Linked DNA regions of Prosthecomicrobium sp. N25. The protein of the gene in region 2 interacts with the protein of the main gene of each other region in a pairwise test. Links are inferred from orthologs where the notes say so. Each region holds a gene or a part of one and is shown on either strand. Other genes may lie near its edges. The genes, in order: WBG79_RS13740 and WBG79_RS15390.

What was found.
Region 1: the proteins of WBG79_RS15390 (region 2) and WBG79_RS13740 interact in binary tests that used the Escherichia coli proteins (3 or more experiments, as listed by UniProt). The link is inferred for Prosthecomicrobium sp. N25 from one-to-one orthologs.

Annotation. Positions count from the first base shown.
Region 1 is NZ_JBBCAT010000001.1:3,020,993-3,025,317, reverse strand. The notes cover bases 1-2,751. They hold WBG79_RS13740 (P-II family nitrogen regulator), read right to left. Parts: upstream 1,670-2,751; coding sequence 1,331-1,669; downstream 1-1,330. Other genes in these bases: WBG79_RS13735 (NAD(P)H-hydrate dehydratase), read left to right, coding at 2,176-2,751; glnA (type I glutamate--ammonia ligase), read right to left, coding at 1-1,227. In the rest of the region: more of WBG79_RS13735, read left to right, coding at 2,752-3,735; WBG79_RS13730 (group III truncated hemoglobin), read right to left, coding at 3,739-4,206. UniProt on the Escherichia coli protein: P-II indirectly controls the transcription of the glutamine synthetase gene (glnA). P-II prevents NR-II-catalyzed conversion of NR-I to NR-I-phosphate, the transcriptional activator of GlnA. When P-II is uridylylated to P-II-UMP, these events are reversed.
Region 2 is NZ_JBBCAT010000002.1:112,834-127,629, forward strand. Bases 9,896-13,222 are described here. They hold WBG79_RS15390 ([protein-PII] uridylyltransferase), read right to left. Parts: upstream 12,892-13,222; coding sequence 10,096-12,891; downstream 9,896-10,095. Other genes in these bases: murJ (murein biosynthesis integral membrane protein MurJ), read right to left, coding at 9,896-9,966; WBG79_RS15395 (NADP-dependent malic enzyme), read right to left, coding at 12,996-13,222. Also shown: tRNA (N6-isopentenyl adenosine(37)-C2)-methylthiotransferase MiaB, read right to left, coding at 1-730; WBG79_RS15335 (lysophospholipid acyltransferase family protein), read right to left, coding at 845-1,768; WBG79_RS15340 (Fur family transcriptional regulator), read right to left, coding at 1,765-2,157; WBG79_RS15345 (GNAT family N-acetyltransferase), read right to left, coding at 2,257-2,754; tRNA (adenosine(37)-N6)-threonylcarbamoyltransferase complex dimerization subunit type 1 TsaB, read right to left, coding at 2,751-3,470; WBG79_RS15355 (NifU family protein), read right to left, coding at 3,561-4,121; WBG79_RS15360 (universal stress protein), read right to left, coding at 4,282-4,776; WBG79_RS15365 (MbcA/ParS/Xre antitoxin family protein), read left to right, coding at 4,889-5,302; WBG79_RS15370 (RES family NAD+ phosphorylase), read left to right, coding at 5,296-6,009; WBG79_RS15375 (DUF433 domain-containing protein), read left to right, coding at 6,138-6,818; WBG79_RS27630 (DUF5615 family PIN-like protein), read left to right, coding at 6,834-7,217; trpS (tryptophan--tRNA ligase), read right to left, coding at 7,235-8,284; more of murJ, read right to left, coding at 8,389-9,895; more of WBG79_RS15395, read right to left, coding at 13,223-14,796.

The DNA.
Region 1 (4,325 bases), on a different replicon or contig from region 2:
CGGGATCTTCTTAAGCTCCTTCGGGGGCAGGTCGTAGAGGTTCTTGTCCATCGCCTGGCCGGGATGGATCTTGTTGTTGATGCCGTCGAGGCCGGCCATCAGCATCGCCGCGAAGGCGAGGTAGGGGTTGGCGGTCGGATCCGGGAAGCGGACCTCCACGCGCTTGGCCTTCGGCGAGGTGGTGTAGGGGATGCGGCAGGAGGCCGAGCGGTTGCGCGCCGAGTAGGCGAGCAGGACCGGGGCCTCGTAGCCCGGGACGAGACGCTTGTAGGAGTTCGTCGACGGGTTGGTGAAGGCGTTGAGCGCCTTGGCGTGCTTCAGGATGCCGCCGATGTAGTAGAGGCAGGTCTCCGACAGGTCGGCATACTGGTTGCCGGCGAAGACCGGCTTGCCGCCCTTCCAGATCGACTGGTGGACGTGCATGCCCGAGCCGTTGTCGCCGAAGATCGGCTTCGGCATGAAGGTCGCGGTCTTGCCGTAGGCCTGGGCGACCTGATGGATGCAGTACTTGTAGATCTGCATCTGGTCGGCCATCAGGGTGAGGGTGTTGAACTTCATGCCCAGCTCGTGCTGCGCCGAAGCCACCTCGTGATGGTGCTTCTCGACCGTGACGCCCATCTTGGCCATCATGGCGAGCATCTCGCCGCGGATGTCCTGGCACGAGTCGATCGGCGGAACCGGGAAGTAGCCGCCCTTGGTCTTGACGTGATGGCCGAGATTGCCGCCGTCATAATCGGTGTCGGTGTTGATCGGCAGCTCCGGATCGTCGACCTGGAAGCCGGTCTTGTACGGCGTGGCGGAGTACTTCACATCCGAGAAGATGAAGAACTCGGCCTCGGGGCCGACGTAGACGGTGTCGCCCACGCCGAGCGACTTCATGTAGGCCTCGGCCTTCTTGGCGATGCCGCGCGGGTCGCGGGTGTAGCGCTCGCCAGTCGAGGGCTCGAGGATGTCGCAGACGATCGAGAGCGTGGTCTGCGCGAAGAAGGGGTCGATGCAGGCGGTGGCCGGATCCGGCATGAGCATCATGTCGGACTCGTTGATGGCCTTCCAGCCGGCGATGGAGGAACCGTCGAAAGCGGTGCCGTCGGCGAAGATGTCCTCGTCGATCATGGTCACGTCGAAGGTGACGTGCTGCCACTTGCCACGCGGGTCGGTGAAGCGGAAATCAACGTACTTGACGTCGTTGTCCTTGATGAATTGCAAGACGTCCTTGGCGGTCTTCATGGGACGGTTCCCTTTCTTGGATTTCTGGGCGGGCGCGCTGCCGCGGTCGGGAAGACGGGCCCGAAAGGCGGGGTACTGCCGGGGTCTAGGCGGGCTGAGGGGATCAGATCGCGTCCAACCCGGTCTCACCGGTGCGGATGCGGACGGCTTCCTCGATGTTGGAGACGAAGATCTTGCCGTCGCCGATGCGTCCGGTCTGGGCGGCCTTGCGGATCGCATCGACCGCCTTCTCGACCATCTCGTCGGGAAGCACGATCTCGACCTTCACCTTCGGCAGGAAGTCCACGACGTATTCCGCGCCGCGGTAGAGTTCCGTGTGGCCCTTCTGCCGGCCGAAGCCCTTGGCCTCGGTGACGGTGATGCCCTGGAGTCCGACCTCCTGGAGCGCCTCCTTCACCTCGTCCAGCTTGAAGGGCTTGATGATAGCCTCGATCTTCTTCATCGCCTCCGACACTCCGAAGATGTGAGAGGGACCGGCTCGTCACCGGTCCGCGACCGTCATTAGCACGCCGCGTGCCATTGGGAACCGATATTCCGACACGCCCAGAAATCGCGCAGGACGGGTCCTTCCGGCATTCTGGTGTCCTGTCGGCACGGACGCAATAGCCGTTAAACTAGGCATATGCACAAGATCTGTGCACACGATTTGCCCAGTTCGGTGACCAACGGCTGAGCATCGGGCTCTCGACGCGCGGGCGCCTCGCCGGGGTGGGCCACGACGGGCCGAGAGGCTCCCGTGCCCTGGCGCGCCGGTCGTCGTGCCTGCGCACAACTACGCCCGCGACGCTCGGTCGCGCCCGCCCGCGGGAACATCCGGCGCCTCGCCGCGGCGCGGACGGCGGCGAACCACCGAATCGGACCCGAGAGACGCGGAGGCGCCCGCCGCGCGGACCTTGCGGAGGCCGGGCGCAGCCGCCACTCTTCCGCCGGATCCAACCGGACGCCGCCATGATCGAGCTCCTCACCCCCGCCGAAATGGGCCGTGCCGACCGGCTGGCGATCGACGCCGGGACCGCCGGCATCACGCTTATGGAGCGGGCCGGACGGGCGGTGGCGGACGCGGTCTCGGTCCGTCATCCCCTCGGCACCCGCGTGCTGGTGCTCTGCGGGCCGGGCAACAACGGCGGGGACGGCTTCGTCGCCGCCCGGGTCCTGAAGGAGCGCGGCTACCTGGTGACGCTGGCGCTGCTGGGGGACCGCGCCCGGCTCGCCGGCGACGCGGCGCTGGCGGCCGCGACCTGGCGCGACCCGGTGGAGCCGCTCGACGGGGGCAGCGCGCCGCGGCTGCTCGGCCGGGCGGGCGCCGTGGTGGATGCGCTCTTTGGGGCCGGGCTCGCGCGGCCGCTCGACGGGGAGGCGGCGGCGGTGGTCGACGCGGTGAACCGGTCGCGCCGGCCGGTCCTGGCGGTCGACCTGCCGTCCGGCATCGACGGGGCGACGGGCGCGGTCCTGGGCACCGCGATCCGGGCCGAGGGGTCGGTCACCTTCTTCCGGCTGAAGCCGGGCCACCTGCTCCTGCCCGGGCGGGTGCATGCGGGCACGGTCACGCTCGCCGACATCGGCATCCCGGCCTGGACGCTCCGCGAGATCGGCCCGCGGCTCTTCCGCAACCGTCCGCCCCTGTGGCGCGACCGGCTGGCCGCACCGGGCCTCGCCGACCACAAATACGCGCGCGGGCATGCGGTGGTGGTCAGCGGGCCGGCGCTCAGGACCGGGGCGGCGCGGCTGGCGGCGGGCGCCGCGCTGGCGGCGGGGGCCGGCCTCGTCACGCTGGCGGCCGATCCGGCGGCGGCGCGGGTCGCGGCGACCCACCTGACCGCCGTCATGATCGCCGAGATCGCGGGCGCCGACGGGCTTCGCGGACTCCTCGCGGACCGCCGGCTGAACGCGGTTGTGATCGGGCCGGCCGCCGGGGTCGGGGAGGCGACGCGCAGCCTCGTCGGGGCCGTGCTCGGGGGCGCGCGGGGCGCGGTGCTCGACGCCGACGCGCTGACGAGCTTCGCGGAGGATCCCGAGGCCCTTTTCGGCCTGATCCGGTCCGGCGGCGGCCCGGTGATCCTGACCCCGCACGAGGGCGAGTTCGCCCGCCTCTTCCCCGACCTCGCCGGGGGCCCGAAGACGGAGCGGGCGCGGGCGGCGGCGCGGCGCTCGGGCGCGGTGGTCGTCCTGAAGGGGGCCGACACCGTCGTGGCCGCACCCGACGGCCGGGCGGCCATCAACGACAACGCGCCGCCCGACCTCGCCACGGCGGGCTCGGGGGACGTGCTCGCCGGAATTGCGGGCGGGCTCCTGGCGCGCGGGCTGCCCGGCTTCGAGGCGGCCGCGGCGGCGGTTTGGCTGCACGGGGAGTGCGGGCGGCGGGCCGGCCCGGGGCTCACCGCTGAGCACCTCGCGCCCGAGCTGCGCCCGGCGTTGGCCGATCTCTACCGGGAAGCGCGGGAGGCGGCGCTGCCGCCCGGGTCGCTGATGGCGGCGGACGACGAGCCCGACTACGGCGGCAGCGACTGAGGCCTATCCGGCCCGGAGCCGCTCCAGCCCGACCGTGTCGCGGCCTTCCGCGAAGGCGACGGCGAGGCGCAGGCTGTGGGCGATCCGCTCGGCGTATTCGACCAGGATCTCGGCCGTCTCGGCGCTGGCGAGGTCCTCCGCGGTGGCGCGGAAGAGCGCGAGCCAGCGGGCGAAGAGGGCGTCGTCGATGCCGGGCAGGCCGACGTGCTTCGGCACGGGGCGGCCGTCGTAGCCGCCGGCCCCCAGCGCGACCGAACCCCAGAAGGCGCGCATGCGGGCGAGATGGGCCGGCCAGGCCCCAGGAGGTATGGCGGCGTCGAAGACGGGCCCCAGCCGCTCGTCCCCGCGCACGCGTTCATAGAAGCCGTCGACCAGGCGGGCGAGAAGCGCCTCGTCCAGATCGGGCGGCAGGCGGCGCTCGACGAGGCGTACGGGCGTTCCGGCGGGGCGGGGCGGGGGTGTGGCGGGCAAGGTCGCGGTCCTTCTTCGTCTTCTTGATATAGAGCCATCGGCGCGGCCAGCCTCTCCGTTGAGACACGGATGGCGATGCGGTAGCCCTGTTGCGAGGCGCGCGAGGAGAGGCGGCGGAT
Region 2 (14,796 bases):
GGATGCGCGCGAGGCCGGGCACGCGGGCGAGGCGCTCGCACAGGCGACCGAGCGTCCATTCCCGCCCGTCAGGGCCGAGGCCGTGCCAGGCGTTGACGTTCTGGCCGAGGAGCGTGACCTCGCGCACGCCGGCGGCGGCGAGGCGCTCGGCCTCCTCGACGATGCGGTCGAGCGGGCGGGAGACCTCGGCGCCGCGCGTGTAGGGGACGACGCAGAAGGTGCAGAACTTGTCGCAGCCCTCCTGGATGGTCAGGAAGGCGGTCGGCCCGCGCGCGGCGATGCGGACGGCCGGGGTCGCCGGCATGGCGTCGAACTTCTCCGCGATGGCGAAGTCGGTCTCGACGGGGCGGCGGCGGTCCGTGGCCTCCGCCAGGAGCTCGGGGAGGCGGTGGTAGCTCTGCGGGCCGACGACGAGGTCGACCGCGGGGGCGCGGCGCATGATCTCGCGGCCCTCCGCCTGGGCGACGCAGCCGGCGACCCCGATGGTCAGTGCCCGGCCTTCGAGCGCCCGCTCGTCCTTCAGGCGGCGCAGGCGGCCGATGTCCGAATAGACCTTCTCGGCGGCCTTCTCGCGGATGTGGCAGGTGTTGAGCAGGACCAGGTCGGCCTCGTCGAGGCTGTCCGTCGGCTCATAGCCCTCGGGCGCGAGAACATCGGTCATCCGCTCGGAATCGTAGACGTTCATCTGGCACCCGTAGGTGCGCACGAGGACTTTCTTCGTCTCGGTCATCAGGCTCGCGATCGGTTCTCGGGGACGGCGCGGGCGGCGCGCGACCGCCGGTCTCCCCAGGCTCTGATAGCGCGAAACGGAGCCGGAGAGAATAGCGGCGTGGCCGCCGGGGCCCTACGGCCCCGCGGGGACGACGCCGGTCGGGGCGGGGGCGGCCGGGAGCCCGCCCGGGGCCGGCTCTCGGCCGCGGCGGGCGGCGGCCGAGAGCCGGCGCACCTCGCGCTCAAGGGCGCGGGCGAGAAGCTTGCGGTCGCTCGTCTCGTCGAAGGGGATGGGCTCGCCCCAGACGAGCTCGACGTCGAGCGGCGGCCCGAACAGGGTGGCGAGAAGGTGCGGGACCATGTCCATGTCGCCGTACCAGCCGATGCGGGGCCGGCCGGCATGGCCGACCGGCAGGCCGCCGCGGCGCGTGAAGGCGAGGGCCAGGGGCTGGACCCAGACGCGCTCGTGCCCGCCCTTCAGGATGGCGGCGCGGGCGGCGCCGATCAGGGCGGAGCGGAAGGGCAGCACGTGCACGCCGTCCGAGGAGGTCCCCTCCGGGAAGAGGACGACCGGGATGCCGGCCGACATGCGGGCCGCCATCTCGTGGCTGACGCGGGCAGTGTCGGTGCGCCGGCTGCGGTCGACGAAGAGGCTGCGCTGCAGCTTGGCGAGGAAGCCGAAGAGGGGCCAGCCGGCGATCTCGGACTTGGCCACGAAGGCGACCGGGAGAAGGCTGCCGACGAGGCAGATGTCGAGCCAGGACACGTGGTTGGGCGTCACCAGGAGCGGGCGGTCGCGGCAGGGCGCCCCGTGGACGGTCAGCCGCGCCCCGACGGCCGAGAGAGCCCGGCGGTGCCACCAGACCGGGAGGGTCGCGGCCAGGGGCCAGCCGCGCCGGACGGCGAGGGCCTGCAGCGGCACGGCCGCGAGGGTCAGGAGGGCGAGCCACAGGACGGCGAGCGTCCCGCGCAGGCGGCCGACGAGAGGCGGGCGGCCCGGCGCGGGCTCGAGGACGACCGGGGGCGGCGGTCCCGCCGCGCGGGCGGGACGGGTCACCGGGCCGGGCCCTTGTCCTTGTCGTCGAGGGGGACGCCGTAGAGTTCCAGCCGGTGGTCGACGAGGCGGAAGCCGAGCTCGCGGGCGACGATCTCCTGCAGCTTCTCGATGTCCTCGCTGCGGAACTCGATGACGCGGCCGGAGCGCAGATCGATCAGGTGGTCGTGGTGCTCCTCCGGCACGGGCTCGTAGCGGGCGCGGCCATCGCGGAAATCGTGGCGCTCGATCATGCCGGCGTCCTCGAAGAGCTTCACGGTCCGGTAGACCGTGGAGATCGAGATGCGGCGGTCGACGGCAGCGGCGCGGCGGTGCAGCTCCTCGACGTCGGGATGATCGTCCGCGGAGGCGATCACCCGGGCGATGACGCGGCGCTGCTCGGTCATGCGCATGCCGCTCGCCTCGCACTGCTCCTCGAGGGTCGGTTCCGGTGTGCTGGACTCTTCGGCTGCGTTCAAGGCCGCATTCTCCCGGTCTCGACGCCAGCGCGATTAGCCGAGATCGGCCCGCATGACAAGCGCGGAGGTCGCCGGGCCGGAGGCCGACCGGTAGTAGCCCTTGCGTTCGCCGACCTGGCGGAAACCCAGGCGGCGGTAGAGCGCGACGGCCGGCGCGTTGCCGCCGTCGACCTCCAGGAAGACGGTCCGGATCCGCTCGCCGTAGAGCTTGCGGAAGCCGGCCTCGACGAGCTGCCGGCCGATGCGCCGGCCGCGGTTGCGGGGGTCGACCGCCACGGTCAGGATCTCGGCCTCGTCGGCGGCGGCCCGGACGAGCAGGAAGCCGACCGCCCGGCGGGTGCCGAAGAGATTGGCGCGGCGGGCGACGAGGCACAGGACGGCCGGGTCGCGCAGCAGCTCGCGCAGTTCGTCGGCGCTCCACTGGTGCGCGAAGGAGGCGGCATGGATGGCGGCGAGTTCGGGGACGTCGCCCGACCGCGCGGTCTCGATGGAGACCGGCGGGGGTTCGAACCACCAGAGGAGGCCGCTCATGGCCGGGCGTGGGCGGGCGCCCCGGCCTCGGGCGCGCGGGGGATGCGGAACCCCTCCTGCGGCTTGGCATCGGCGGCGCGGAGATAGACGGGTCCGGGGGGGCGCCCGGGGGCCGGGCGGGCGGCCGCCAGGCGCGCGACGGTCTCGACACGGGGGTAGCGGGCCTCGCCGAGGATGCGCAGCGGGGATGGCGCGGCGGCGGCCACCAGGGCGGCGCCCGAGCCGGCGAGGACGGCTCCGGCGCGCACCGCCAGGGCGGCGGCCTCGGCGAGCGGGAGGGCGGCGGGGGCCGAGAGCGGGACGGGCTCGGATCCCGGGGCGGCGGCGAAAAGACCGGCGTAGACCTCGCCTCGGCGGGCGTCGAGGGCGACCAGGATGGGCGCCTGCGGGTCCGTTGAGCCAGCGGCGTCGGCCGCGATGGCCTCGAGGGTGGTGACGGGCACGACCGGTCGGCCGGCGGCGAGCCCGAAGCCGCGGGCGGCGGCGAGGCCGACGCGGATGCCGGTGAAGCTGCCGGGACCCACGGTCACGCCGAAGCGGTCGCAGTCCTTGATGCGGAGCCCGCCGGCCGCCGCCAGCGCCTCCGCGACCACGGCCATCAGGACCTCGGCATGGCCGCGGCCGATGTCGCGGGTCACGGCCGCGAGGATGCGCCCGTCGCGAAGGAGCGCGACCGCGCAGGCATCGAGGGCCGTGTCGAGGGCGAGGGTCAGCATCGCGGCATTTGACGCGCGCGGGGGCCGGCTGTCGAGGCGACTTTCGGTCACCTCCGCGTCAGGAAGGCCGCTCCGGGCGGCGCCGCGCGGTCAGGCCGCGCGGACCTCCTGGACGTCCGGCAGGAAGTGGCGGAGCAGGTTCTGGATGCCGTGGCGGAGCGTCGCGGTGGAGGACGGACAGCCCGCGCAGGCGCCCTTCATGTTGAGGTACACGACCCCGTCGCGGAAGCCCTTGAAGGTGATGTCGCCGCCGTCGTTGGCGACCGCCGGGCGGACCCGGGTCTCCAGGAGTTCCTTGATGGTGGCGACCGTCTGGGCGTCCGAGGGATCGAAGAACTCCTCGCCGGCCACGGGCTCGTCGCCGCCGGAGTCCCGCATGACCGGCGCGCCGGACATGAAGTGCTCCATGATGACGCCGAGGATCGCGGGCCTCAGGTGGGGCCACTCCGCGCCGGCCTTCGTCACGGTGACGAAGTCGTGGCCGAAGAAGACGCCCGAGACGCCCTCAATGCCGAAGAGCTTCTCGGCGAGCGGGGAGCGGACCGCCTCGTCGGGCGTGCGGAAATCCTCGGTGCCGTCGGGCAGGACGACCCGGCCCGGGATGAACTTCAGGGTCGCGGGATTGGGCGTCGTCTCGGTCTGGATGAACATTCTCGTCCTCCTCTCGGGTTCAAGGCCCGGAGCATGGTGAGAGGTAAGGTAAGCCGGGCCCGCGCCGGATCAAGCGCCGAGCGGCGCGGGGGAGGTATCCGGGACGGGATAGGCCGAATCCGGGCATGGCGCAACGGCGTCGGCGGCGGCCGGCGGGGCTTCAGGCGACGGCGGCGAGGTCCTCGTCGCTCATGTCGCCGGGCACGATCGTGATGGGGATGGGGAAGGAGCCGGCGGCCCGGCCGGCGAGCGCGGTGACGAGCGGGCCGGGCCCCTCGGAGGAGACCCCGGCGGCGAGCACCAGGATGGCGATGTCGAGATCGCGCTCGATCAGTTTCTGGACCTCCTGGGAGCGCGTGCCCTCGGTGACGACCAGTTCCGGGTCGATCCGGGCGACCGAGCGGGCGTGCGCGGCGGCCTTGCCGAGAGTCAACTCGGCGGCCTGGCGGGCCTCCTGGCGCATCATCTGCTCGACGCCGAGGAAGCCGCGGAAATCCTGGTCGTCGATGACGAAGAGGAGCACCAGGGCGCCGCCCGTCCGCTCGGCCCGGCGCGCCGCGTAGACGAGCGCGCGGTCGCATTCGGGCGTCTCGTCGACGACGACGAGGAACTTGCGCTTGTGGCCTTCTTCGAGGGATCGGCGCCGCTGGACCATGGGGTGATGCTAGGACGCGGCGGGGGCGGCGGCAAGGGACGGCTTGGGCCGGCGGGATTGCCGAACGGCATTGTCGGGCCTATCTTGATGCCATATGACCGGAGATGCTCGCATGGCTTCGCTCCTTCCCGTGCCGACCGAGGCCGGCGACGTCCGGCCCGGTCCCATCACCGACGCGGAGGCGGCCGCGATGTTCCGCGCGGCGCTGAGGCTCTTCGCCCGCTGGGGCGTGTCGGACGCGGAGGCGTCGGTGCTGCTCGACCTGCCGGCGCGGACCTTCGCGCGCTGGAAGGCGGGCGCGACCGGCCGCATGGACCGGGACCGGAAGGCGCGGCTCTCCAACCTGATGGGCATCCACAAGGCGCTGCGCATCGTCTTCGCCGAGCCCGAGCGCGGCTACCGCTGGATCAGGGCGCCGAACGCGGCCTTCGCGGGCCGCTCGGCGCTGGACGTCATGCTCGGGGGCGAGCTGACGGACCTGATGCGGGTGCGGCGGCTCCTCGACGCCGAGCGGGGCGCGTGGTGATCGATGCGGGCGCGGTGCCGGTCGCGGCCGTGGACTGGCCGGGAGCGGTCCGGATCATCCGCAGCCGGCATCCGCCGATCGACCTCTTCGAGGACATCGCCGACCCGGCCGACTGGCCACTCCTGATCGCCGCGGAGACGAAGACCAACCCGCGCCTGATGGAGACGATCGGGGCGCTCGACCTGGTGCCGCCGGAGCGGCGGGTATCGGGGCCGGGCGCCTCCGCCCTGATGGCGCCCTTCACGCACACGAGCCCGGACCGGCCGAGCCGCTTCTCGGACGGGCGGCTGGGCGTGCTCTATGTCGGCCGGAGCTTCGAGGTCGCGCTGTTCGAAACGATCCACCACCACGCCCGCTTCATGGCCTCGACCGCCGAGGCGCCCGGCTGGACAAGCCAGTTCCGCGAAATCCTGCTCGACGTCCGGGCCGACCTCCACGACATCCGCCCCCTCCCCGGCCGCGAACCGCTCCTCGACCCGGACGACTATGCCGCCGCCCAGGCCTTCGGGGCGGCGCTCAGGGCGGCCGGATCGGAGGGGATCGTGTATCCGAGCGTGCGGATGCCGGGCGGGGACTGCGCGGGACTGTTCTTCCCCGACCTCGCCGCCGGGGTGAGGCAGGCGCGGCACCTTGACTATCACTGGGACGGCGGGCGGGTGGATCTGGTGCGGGACCGGGGGACCGGGGCGGTTTGGCGGGTGGTGTGAGGCTGCGAGCGGCACGAAGCGACGCACACATTCTAAACTCTACTCTACCTGGCAGCTAGACAATCGAATCAACCGTAATTTCCTTTTTGCGAACGGTGTGCTAAGAGGTCGAGATAGAAGACGAACTCATGCAAAGAAAACCTACTGAACCCCTAGAACCACCATCTCTTGATGTAAGCAGCATTATTGCTGCTTTCTCTGAGGAACAGGTGACACGAATCACATCCCTGTCGAAGGGGAGGCTACGCTATTGGGCGAAGACAAACTTTTTTACTCCAAGCTACGTTGAAGACAGCTCAAGCGCAGCATACAGCAGATTCTATTCATTTAAGGACATGGTGGCACTTAAGACTCTTGAGATTCTGCGTATCCAGAACAAAGTTCCACTGCAGCACCTTCGCAAGGTCGCCGACAAGCTTAGTCATCTCAAGGATCAACTGTGGACCAAGACAACCCTGTTCGTCATCAACCGGGAGGTCATTTTCGTGAATCCTGAAACCGGAAAACCTGAGGCGGTGCTGTCTGGCCAATACGTGATGGAACTTCCCCTCACTAACATGATCGAAGAAACGAAAGCAGAGATACTGAAGCTCCGAGCGCGTCGTGAAGGAACGCAAGGGCAAGTAATGCGTCACAAAACCGTTGCGAGAAATGCCTGGGTAATCGCGGGCACCCGCATACCCGTATCAGCAATCCAGCGATTTCATGAGGACGGCTATTCAGCGGATCAGATTATTGAGGAGTATCCAGATCTGACTGCGGAGGACATCGAAGCTGCCCTCCAACATGGACAGACGAGCGCTGCGTAATCGAGTCCTACAAGTATGCGTTTCTTCATTGACCATTGCGTACCGGAGTCTGTGGCGAAAGCTCTGGAAGGGCAAAGCCGAAATGTAATTCGTTTACGAACAAAAACCGCTCCTGACTCGCCCGATACATTAGTTGCGGCCGTAGCTGAAGCAAACAACGCCGTACTTGTGACCTTAGATCCCGATTTTAAGGCTATCGCAGCTCGCACCGGAGTCGGCCGGCGACGATTTAAGACGCTCAGCCTGATTAGGTTTGAAAGATGTCGAGAGTCACGCACAGCTGAACGTTTGCTGGTTGCCCTCTCCTTAATTGACCACGAATGGAACGTTGGCCAAGACTCAAGAGACCGACGTATGTTTGTCGTTATTACACCGGAGTCTATAAGGACCCATCGTTAGTTAGCCAAACGGTATCGTCACCTCAGAAACCCCACCACGTCCTTCACCGCGTCCATCACGGGCGCGGCGATGGCGCTCGCGCGCTCGCCGCCGTCCTTCAGGACCGCGTCGATGTGGCCGGGGTCGGCCAGGAGGCGCTTCATCTCGGCGTTGATGGGGGCGAGCTTGGTGACGGCGAGGTCGGTCAGGGCCTGCTTGAAGGTGGAGAATTGGCCGCCGCCGTACTGGCCGAGGATGGCCTCGCGGGTGTCGCCCGAGAGGGCGGCGTAGATGCCGACGAGGTTGTCGGCCTCGGGGCGGTTCTCCAGGCCCTTCGGCTCGGTCGGCAGGGGCTCGGGGTCGGTCTTCGCCTTGCGGAACTTCTGGGCGATCGTGTCCTGGTCGTCGGTCAGATTGATGCGGCTATAGTCGGAGGGGTCCGACTTCGACATCTTCTTGGTGCCGTCGCGCAAGCTCATGACGCGCGTCGCCGGGCCCTGGATGAGCGGCTCGGGGAGCGGGAAGAAGGCGTCGCCGAGGCCGAGCTCGGCGATGCGGCCCGCGAAGTCGTTGTTGAACTTCTGGGCGATGTCGCGGGCGAGCTCGAGATGCTGCTTCTGGTCCTCGCCCACGGGCACGTGGGTGGCGCGGTAGACCAGGATGTCGGCGGCCATCAGGTTCGGGTAGGCGTAGAGGCCCGTCGAGGCGTTCTCGCGGTCCTTGCCGGCCTTGTCCTTGAATTGGGTCATGCGGTTCAGCCAGCCGAGGCGGGCGACGCAGTTGAACACCCAGGCGAGCTCGGCGTGCTCGTGGACCCGGCTCTGGTTGAAGACGATGTTCCGCTTCGGGTCGATGCCGGCGGCCAGGAACGCGGCCGTGACCTCGCGGGTCTGCTGGACCAGGTCCGGCTGGACGAGCGTCGCCGTGATGGCGTGCAGGTCGACCACGCAATAGATGCAGGGGTGGGTGTCCTGCATGGCGACGAAGCGCTGGATGGCGCCGAGGTAGTTGCCGAGATGCAGGTTGCCGGTCGGCTGGACGCCCGAGAAGACGAGCGGTTCGAAGGTGGTCTGGGGGGCGTCGGTCATGGGCAAGTCCTCGCGGGTCGCGGGGTCTTAGGCGATGTGCGGGACGGGAGCAAGGGGCGGGGCGCCGGATCGGGCACGAGCCGGCAGGGGCCGTGGCGGCGCGACTATTCGGCCGCGGCGGTCCGCTCGCGGGCGACGAGGGCCCGGAGGCGGCGCAGGTCGACGCCGCCCATGAGATGCGCCAGGGCGAAGAAGACGACGAAGCCGGAACCGCAGAGGAGCGCCAGCGCGCCGAGCTTGACGGGCAGCGGGTTCTCGGCCCCGGTCCAGCCTTCCAGCAGGTCGGCCAGGAGCCAGACGACGACCCCCATGGCGGCGGCCGCGCCGGCGATGCGCGGCAGGCGGTGCTCGAGCTCGCCGTCGGCGCGCCAGTGGCCGCGGCGGACCAGGAGGCCCCAGAGCAGGAGCGCGTTGACCCAGCCGGCCGCCGAGGTGGCGAGGGCGATCGCGACGTGCTCGAAGACGGGATAGAGGGCGAGCGACAGGGCGACGTTGACCGCCACCGAGACGGCGCCGACCACCATCGGGGTGCGGGTGTCCTCGCGGGCGAAGAAGCCCGGGGCGAAGACCTTGACGAAGACGAAGGCCGGCAGGCCGTAGCCGAAGCCCAGGAGCGCCTCGGCGGTCGCCTGGGTGTCCTGCGGGCCGAAGGCGCCGCGCTCGAACAGGACCTCGACGATCGGCTGCGCCGCGACCACCAGGGCGACGGCGGCGGGCAGGGTCAGGACCGCGGCGAATTCCAGGCTGCGGTTCTGGGCCGCCAGCGCCAGGTCCTCGCGGTCGGCGCGGAGCTGGCGGGCGATCTCGGGCAACAGGACGGTTCCGACCGCGACCCCGACGAGACCGAGGGGGAGCTGGTAGACGCGGTCGGCATAGTAGAGGAACGCCACCGAGCCCGCCGACAGGGAGGCGATCATGGTGCCGACCACGATGTTGATCTCGGCGATGCCGCCCGCGATCGCGCCCGGCACCGCCAACCGGAGGAGCCGGGCGACCGAGGGCGTCCAGCGCGGGCGGACGAGGCGCGGGGCCCAGCCGGCGCGGCTTACCGCGACGGTCACCAGCGCGAGCTGGGCGAGGCCGGCGAGGGAAACGCCGGCGGCGAGCCAGATGCCCGCCTCGCGGGTGCGGGCGAGGCCGGCCGAAAGGGCGGCGAGCAGCGCCGCGATCAGCACGAGGTTGAGGAGCACGGGGGCGAGCGCGGCGGCGAGGAAGCGGCGGTGCGCGTTGAGGATGCCGCCCATCAGCGCGATCAGCGCCATGGCGGCCAGGTAGGGGAAGCAGATCCGCGTCAGGAGCGTGGCGAGGCCGAACTTCTCCGGGTCGGCCGCGAAGCCGGGCGCGAGCACCCAGACCAGCCCCGGCGCGGCCAGCATGGCGAGGCCCGAGAAGGCGAGCACCGCGACCAGCAGGACGGCCAGCACGTCGGCGGCGAAGCGGCGGGCGCCGCCCTCCCCCTCGGCCTCGAGCACGCGGGCGTAGAGGGGCACAAAGGCGGCGTTGAAGGCGCCCTCGGCGAAGAGGCGGCGGAACAGGTTGGGCAGCCGGAAGGCGACCACGAAGGCGTCCGCGACCGGACCGGTGCCGAGCGCGGCGGCGATCAGGGTGTCGCGCAGGAAACCGAGCACCCGGCTCGCCAGGGTGGCGGCGCCGACGCTCATGAAGTTGCGGACGAGGGACATGCGCGCTCCGCCGGATGGGACCTGCTTATAACGCAGGCAGGCGCGGCTGTCGCCAGAACGGACGGAGTCCGGCCGGGTTATCCCCCCGACTGTTCGCGGTCCGGCCGGCTTGGACCCGCTTGCCGGCCGCTAGCCGGCGCTGGCGCGCTTTGGGGCCGGCCCGGCCTCGTCGCGGGTGCCGTCGAAGGCCTTCATCATGCGTTCGCGCACGACACGCTCGCGCGCCTTGGCCTCGACCTTCTGGCCGAAGAGGTCGGTGACGTAGAAGACGTCCACGGCGCGTTCTCCGAAGGTGGCGATGTGGGCGGAGGCGATGTTCAGGTTCAGGTCCGAGATGGCGCGGGTCAGGTCGTAGAGGAGGCCGGGGCGGTCGAGGCCCGACACCTCGATGACGGTGAAGCGGTCGGACCAGGAGTTGTTGACGATCACGTCGGTCGGCAGCTGGAAGGCCTTGACGCGGGGCTTGGCCAGCGCCTTGCGCTCGATCTGCTCCGGCAGCCGCTCCTCGCCGGCGAGCGCCTTCTCGATCAGGGCCGAGACGCGGCTGCCGCGGCGCTGCTCGTCGCCGTCGTCGGTGAACTCGCGGCTGACGTAGATCGTGTCGAGGGCGAGGCCGTCGGTGGTCGTGTAGATCTGGGCGTCGACGATGTTGGCGCCCGCCACCGCGCAGGCCCCGGCGATGATCGACAGGAGGCGCGGGTGGTCGGAGGCCAGCACCGTGATCTCGGTCACGCCCTGGAAGGCGCGCGGCGTCACGCGGGTGGCGAGCTTCCTGCCGGCCCGGTCGGCCGCCCGGATGAACTCGGCGTGGTTCAGCTTGCTGGGGAGGTCGACGCGCAGCCAGTAGGGCGGATAGTGGCGCTCGACATAGGCGGCCTTCTCGGCATCGCTCCAGCCCGCGAGCTTGTCGGAGAGCTCGCGCTTGGCCGCCGCGACGCGCTGGTCGCGGGTGATCTGGCTGTGGCCGCCGGCGAGGTAGGGCTCGGTCTCGTAGTAGAGCGTGCGCAGGAGCTGGCCCTTCCAGCCGTTGAAGACGCCCGGGCCGACGGCACGGATGTCAGCCACGGTCAGGATCAGCAGCATCTTGAGGCGCTCGGGGCTCTGCACCACCTCGGCGAAATCGCGGATCGTCTTGCGGTCGTTGAGATCGCGGCTGGTGGCGACCACGCTCATGACCAGGTGCTTCTCGATCAGCCAGACCACGGTGTCGGTCTCGGCCGGCGAGAGGCCGAAGCGCGGGCAGAGCCGGGCGGCGATGCGGGCGCCGATGAACGAGTGGTCCTCCGGCCGGCCCTTGCCGACATCGTGCAGGAAGAGGGCGACGTAGAGGAGCCGGCGGTTCTGGATGCCGGGCATCAGCTCGGTGGCGAGAGGAAGCTCTGCGGCGCGGCTGCCCTTCTCGATCAGCGACAGCTCGCCGATGGAGCGGATCAGGTGCTCGTCCACCGTGTAGTGGTGGTACATGTTGAACTGCATCATCGCGACCACCTTGCCGAACTCCGGCACGAAGCGGCCGAGCACGCCGGTCTCGTTCATCCGGCGCAGGATGGTCTCCGGGTCGTTGCGCGAGGTGAGCACGTCGAGGAAGAGCGTGTTCGCCTCGCGGTTCCGGCGCAGGTCGTCGTCGATCAGCTTGAGCGAGCGTGTGACCAGCTTGAGGACGTCCGGGTGGAACGCCAGGTTCTCCTTGTCGGCGATGGCGAAGAGCCGGATGAGCTGGACCGGATCCTTCCGGAAGACGTCCGCGTCCGCGACGTTGATGCGGTCGTTGTCGACCGTGAAGGCGCCGCCGCCGAGCACCTTGCGGGTCCGGCGGGTGAAGCGGCTGATGAAGCGGTTCAGGACCGGCGCGGTCTTGACGTGCTGCTCCTCGAGCGCCGCGCAGAAGATCAGCGTCAGGTCGCCGACGTCCTTGGCGACCAGGAAGTAGTGCTTCATGAAACGCTCGACGGCGCGCAGGCCGGCACGCTCGACATAGCCGAGCCGGCGAGCGATCTCGCGCTGCAGCTCGAAGCTCAGCCGCTCCTCCGAGCGGTTGGTGACGAAGTGCATGTTGCAGCGGACCGCCCAGAGGAAGTCCTCGCAGCGCTTGAAGCGGACATACTCCGCCTTGGAGAGGACGCCCGCGCCGATCAGGTCCTCGGGCTGGCGGACGCGGTAGAAGTACTTGGCGATCCAGAAGAGGGTCTGCAGGTCGCGCAGGCCGCCCTTGCCCTCCTTGATGTTCGGCTCGACCAGGTAGCGCGACGTGCCCTGGCGCTTCAGGCGGTCGTCGCGCTCGCCGAGCTTGGCGGCGATGTATTCCGATCCGGTGTTGCGGACGACATCCTCGTCGAAGCGGCGGGTCAGGTCGCGGAACAGCGGCTCGTCGCCCCAGATGTAGCGCGCCTCCAGGATGGCGGTGCGGATGGTTAGGTCCGACCGCGACAGGCGGATGCACTCCTCGACGTTGCGGGTGGCGTGGCCGACCTTCAGGCCGAGGTCCCACAGCATGTAGAGGATGTATTCGATGACGCTCTCGCCCCAGGGCGTCTGCTTGTAGGGAAGCAGGAACAGGAGATCGATGTCGGAGCCCGGCGCCAGCGTGGCGCGGCCGTAGCCGCCGACCGCCGTGATCGCCATGCGCTCGGCCGAGGAGGGGTTCTTGACCGGATAGACGAACTGGATGGCGAAGTCGTAGACGACCCGGATGATCTGGTCCTGCACGTAGGAGAGGCGCTCGGCGCAGAGCGACCCGCGGCGGTCCTCGAGCAGCAGGGCCTCGATGCGGGCGCGGGTGGCGGCCCGGACCTCCTTCAGGGCGGACAGGACCTTGGCGCGGATGGCCGGATTGCCGCCGTCCGAACCGGGCTCGACGAAGGCCGCCAGGCGCCGCCTGAGCGCGTCCGCGTCGACGAGGGACTCGAAGCCCTTGTGTGTTGCCATGGTGGTCCGGTCCCGCTCAGCGCCCCTCGAAGGGGCGCGAGGTTAGCGCCGAGCCGTTGCGGATTCCACAAGAACGGATGAGCCCGACCGGCGCGGCCGGCCGGTCAGGCGTCCACCCCGTAGGCGGCGAGCGCCGCCATGTTGACGAGGTCGGAATCCTTGGCGCCGAGCGGGACGATCTGGACGGATTTCTCCAGGCCGAAGATCAGCGGGCCGATGACGGTGCAGCCGCCGAGCTCCTGCAGCATCCGGGTCGAGATGGCGGCGGAATGGAGCGCCGGCATGACGAGCACGTTGGCGGGTCCCTTCAGCCGGCAGAAGGGGTGGGCGGCCATCTTCTCCGGGTCGAGGGCAACGTCGGCGGACATCTCGCCGTCGTAGTCGAAGTCGACGCCGCGGCGGTCGAGGATCTGCACGGCCTCCTGGACCTTGGCGGAGCGCTCGCCCGGCGGCTGGCCGAAGGTGGAGTAGGCGAGCAGCGCCACGTGCGGCTCGTAGCCGAGCTTGCGGGCGGCGCGGGCCGCCTCGGTGGCGATGTCGGCGAGTTCCTCGCCGGTCGGCATCTCGGTGACGGCGGTGTCGGCGACCACCACGGTCCGGCCGCGGGCGATGACCAGCGAGACGCCGATCACGCGGTGACCGGGACGGGGGTCGATGACCCGGCGGACGTCGTCGAGGACGGTGGCGGCGTGTCGCGTCGCCCCGGAGATCATGGCGTCGGCGTCGCCGTGCGCCAGCATCAGGGCGGCGAAGTGGTTGCGGTCCTGGTTGACCACGCGCTGGCAGTCGCGGAAGAGCCAGCCCTTGCGCTGCAGGCGGGCGTAGAGCGTCTCGGCATAGACCCGGTTGCGGTCCGAGAGCGCGGCGTTGTGGACCTGCACGCCCCGGAGCTCGATGCCGGCGCGGGCTGCGGTGTCGCGGATGCGGTCCTCGCGGCCGATCAGGATCGGGGTGCCGAGGCCCTGGGCCGCGAAGGACACGGCGGCGCGGATCACCTGCTCCTCCTCGCCCTCCGCGAAGGCCACGCGCTTCGGCCGGGCGCGCAGTTCGCTGAAGATCCGCTGGAGGCTGCCGGCGACCCGGTCGCGGCGGGCGGAAAGCTGCAGGCGGTAGGCGTCGAGGTCGGCGATCGGGCGGCGGGCGACGCCGGAGCGCATGGCCGCCTCGGCCACCGCCGAGGGCACGGCGGAGAGCAGACGCGGGTCGAACGGGACCGGGATGATGTAGTCGCGGCCGAACTTCGGGCGGTGGCCGCTGTAGGCGGCGGCGACCTCGTCGGGCACGTCCTCGCGGGCCAGCATGGCGAGCGCGCGGGCGGCGGCGACCTTCATCTCTTCGTTGATGCGGCTCGCCCGCACGTCGAGGGCGCCGCGGAAGATGTAGGGGAAGCCGAGCACGTTGTTGATCTGGTTCGGGTAGTCCGACCGGCCGGTCGCCACGATGGCGTCGTCCCGGATCGCCGCGACCTCCTCGGGCGTGATCTCCGGGTCCGGGTTCGCCATGGCGAAGATGATCGGGTTCGGGGCGAGGGAGCGGATCATCGCGTCCGTGAAGGCGCCCTTGGCCGAAAGCCCGAAAACGACGTCGGCCCCCACCATGGCGTCGGCGAGGGTGCGGGCGTCGGTCTCGACCGCATGGGCCGACTTCCACTGGTTCATGCCCTCGACGCGGCCCTTGTAGACGACGCCCTTGGTGTCGCAGAGGATGACGTTCTCGTGCCGGAATCCGAGCGCCTTGAGCAGCTCGATGCAGGCGATGCCGGCCGCGCCGGCCCCGTTGCAGACGAGCCTGGTGGTCTCCATACGCCGGCCGGTCAGGTGCAGCGCGTTGATCAGGCCCGCCATGGCGATGATGGCGGTGCCGTGCTGGTCGTCGTGGAAGACGGGGATGTCCATCAGCTCGCGC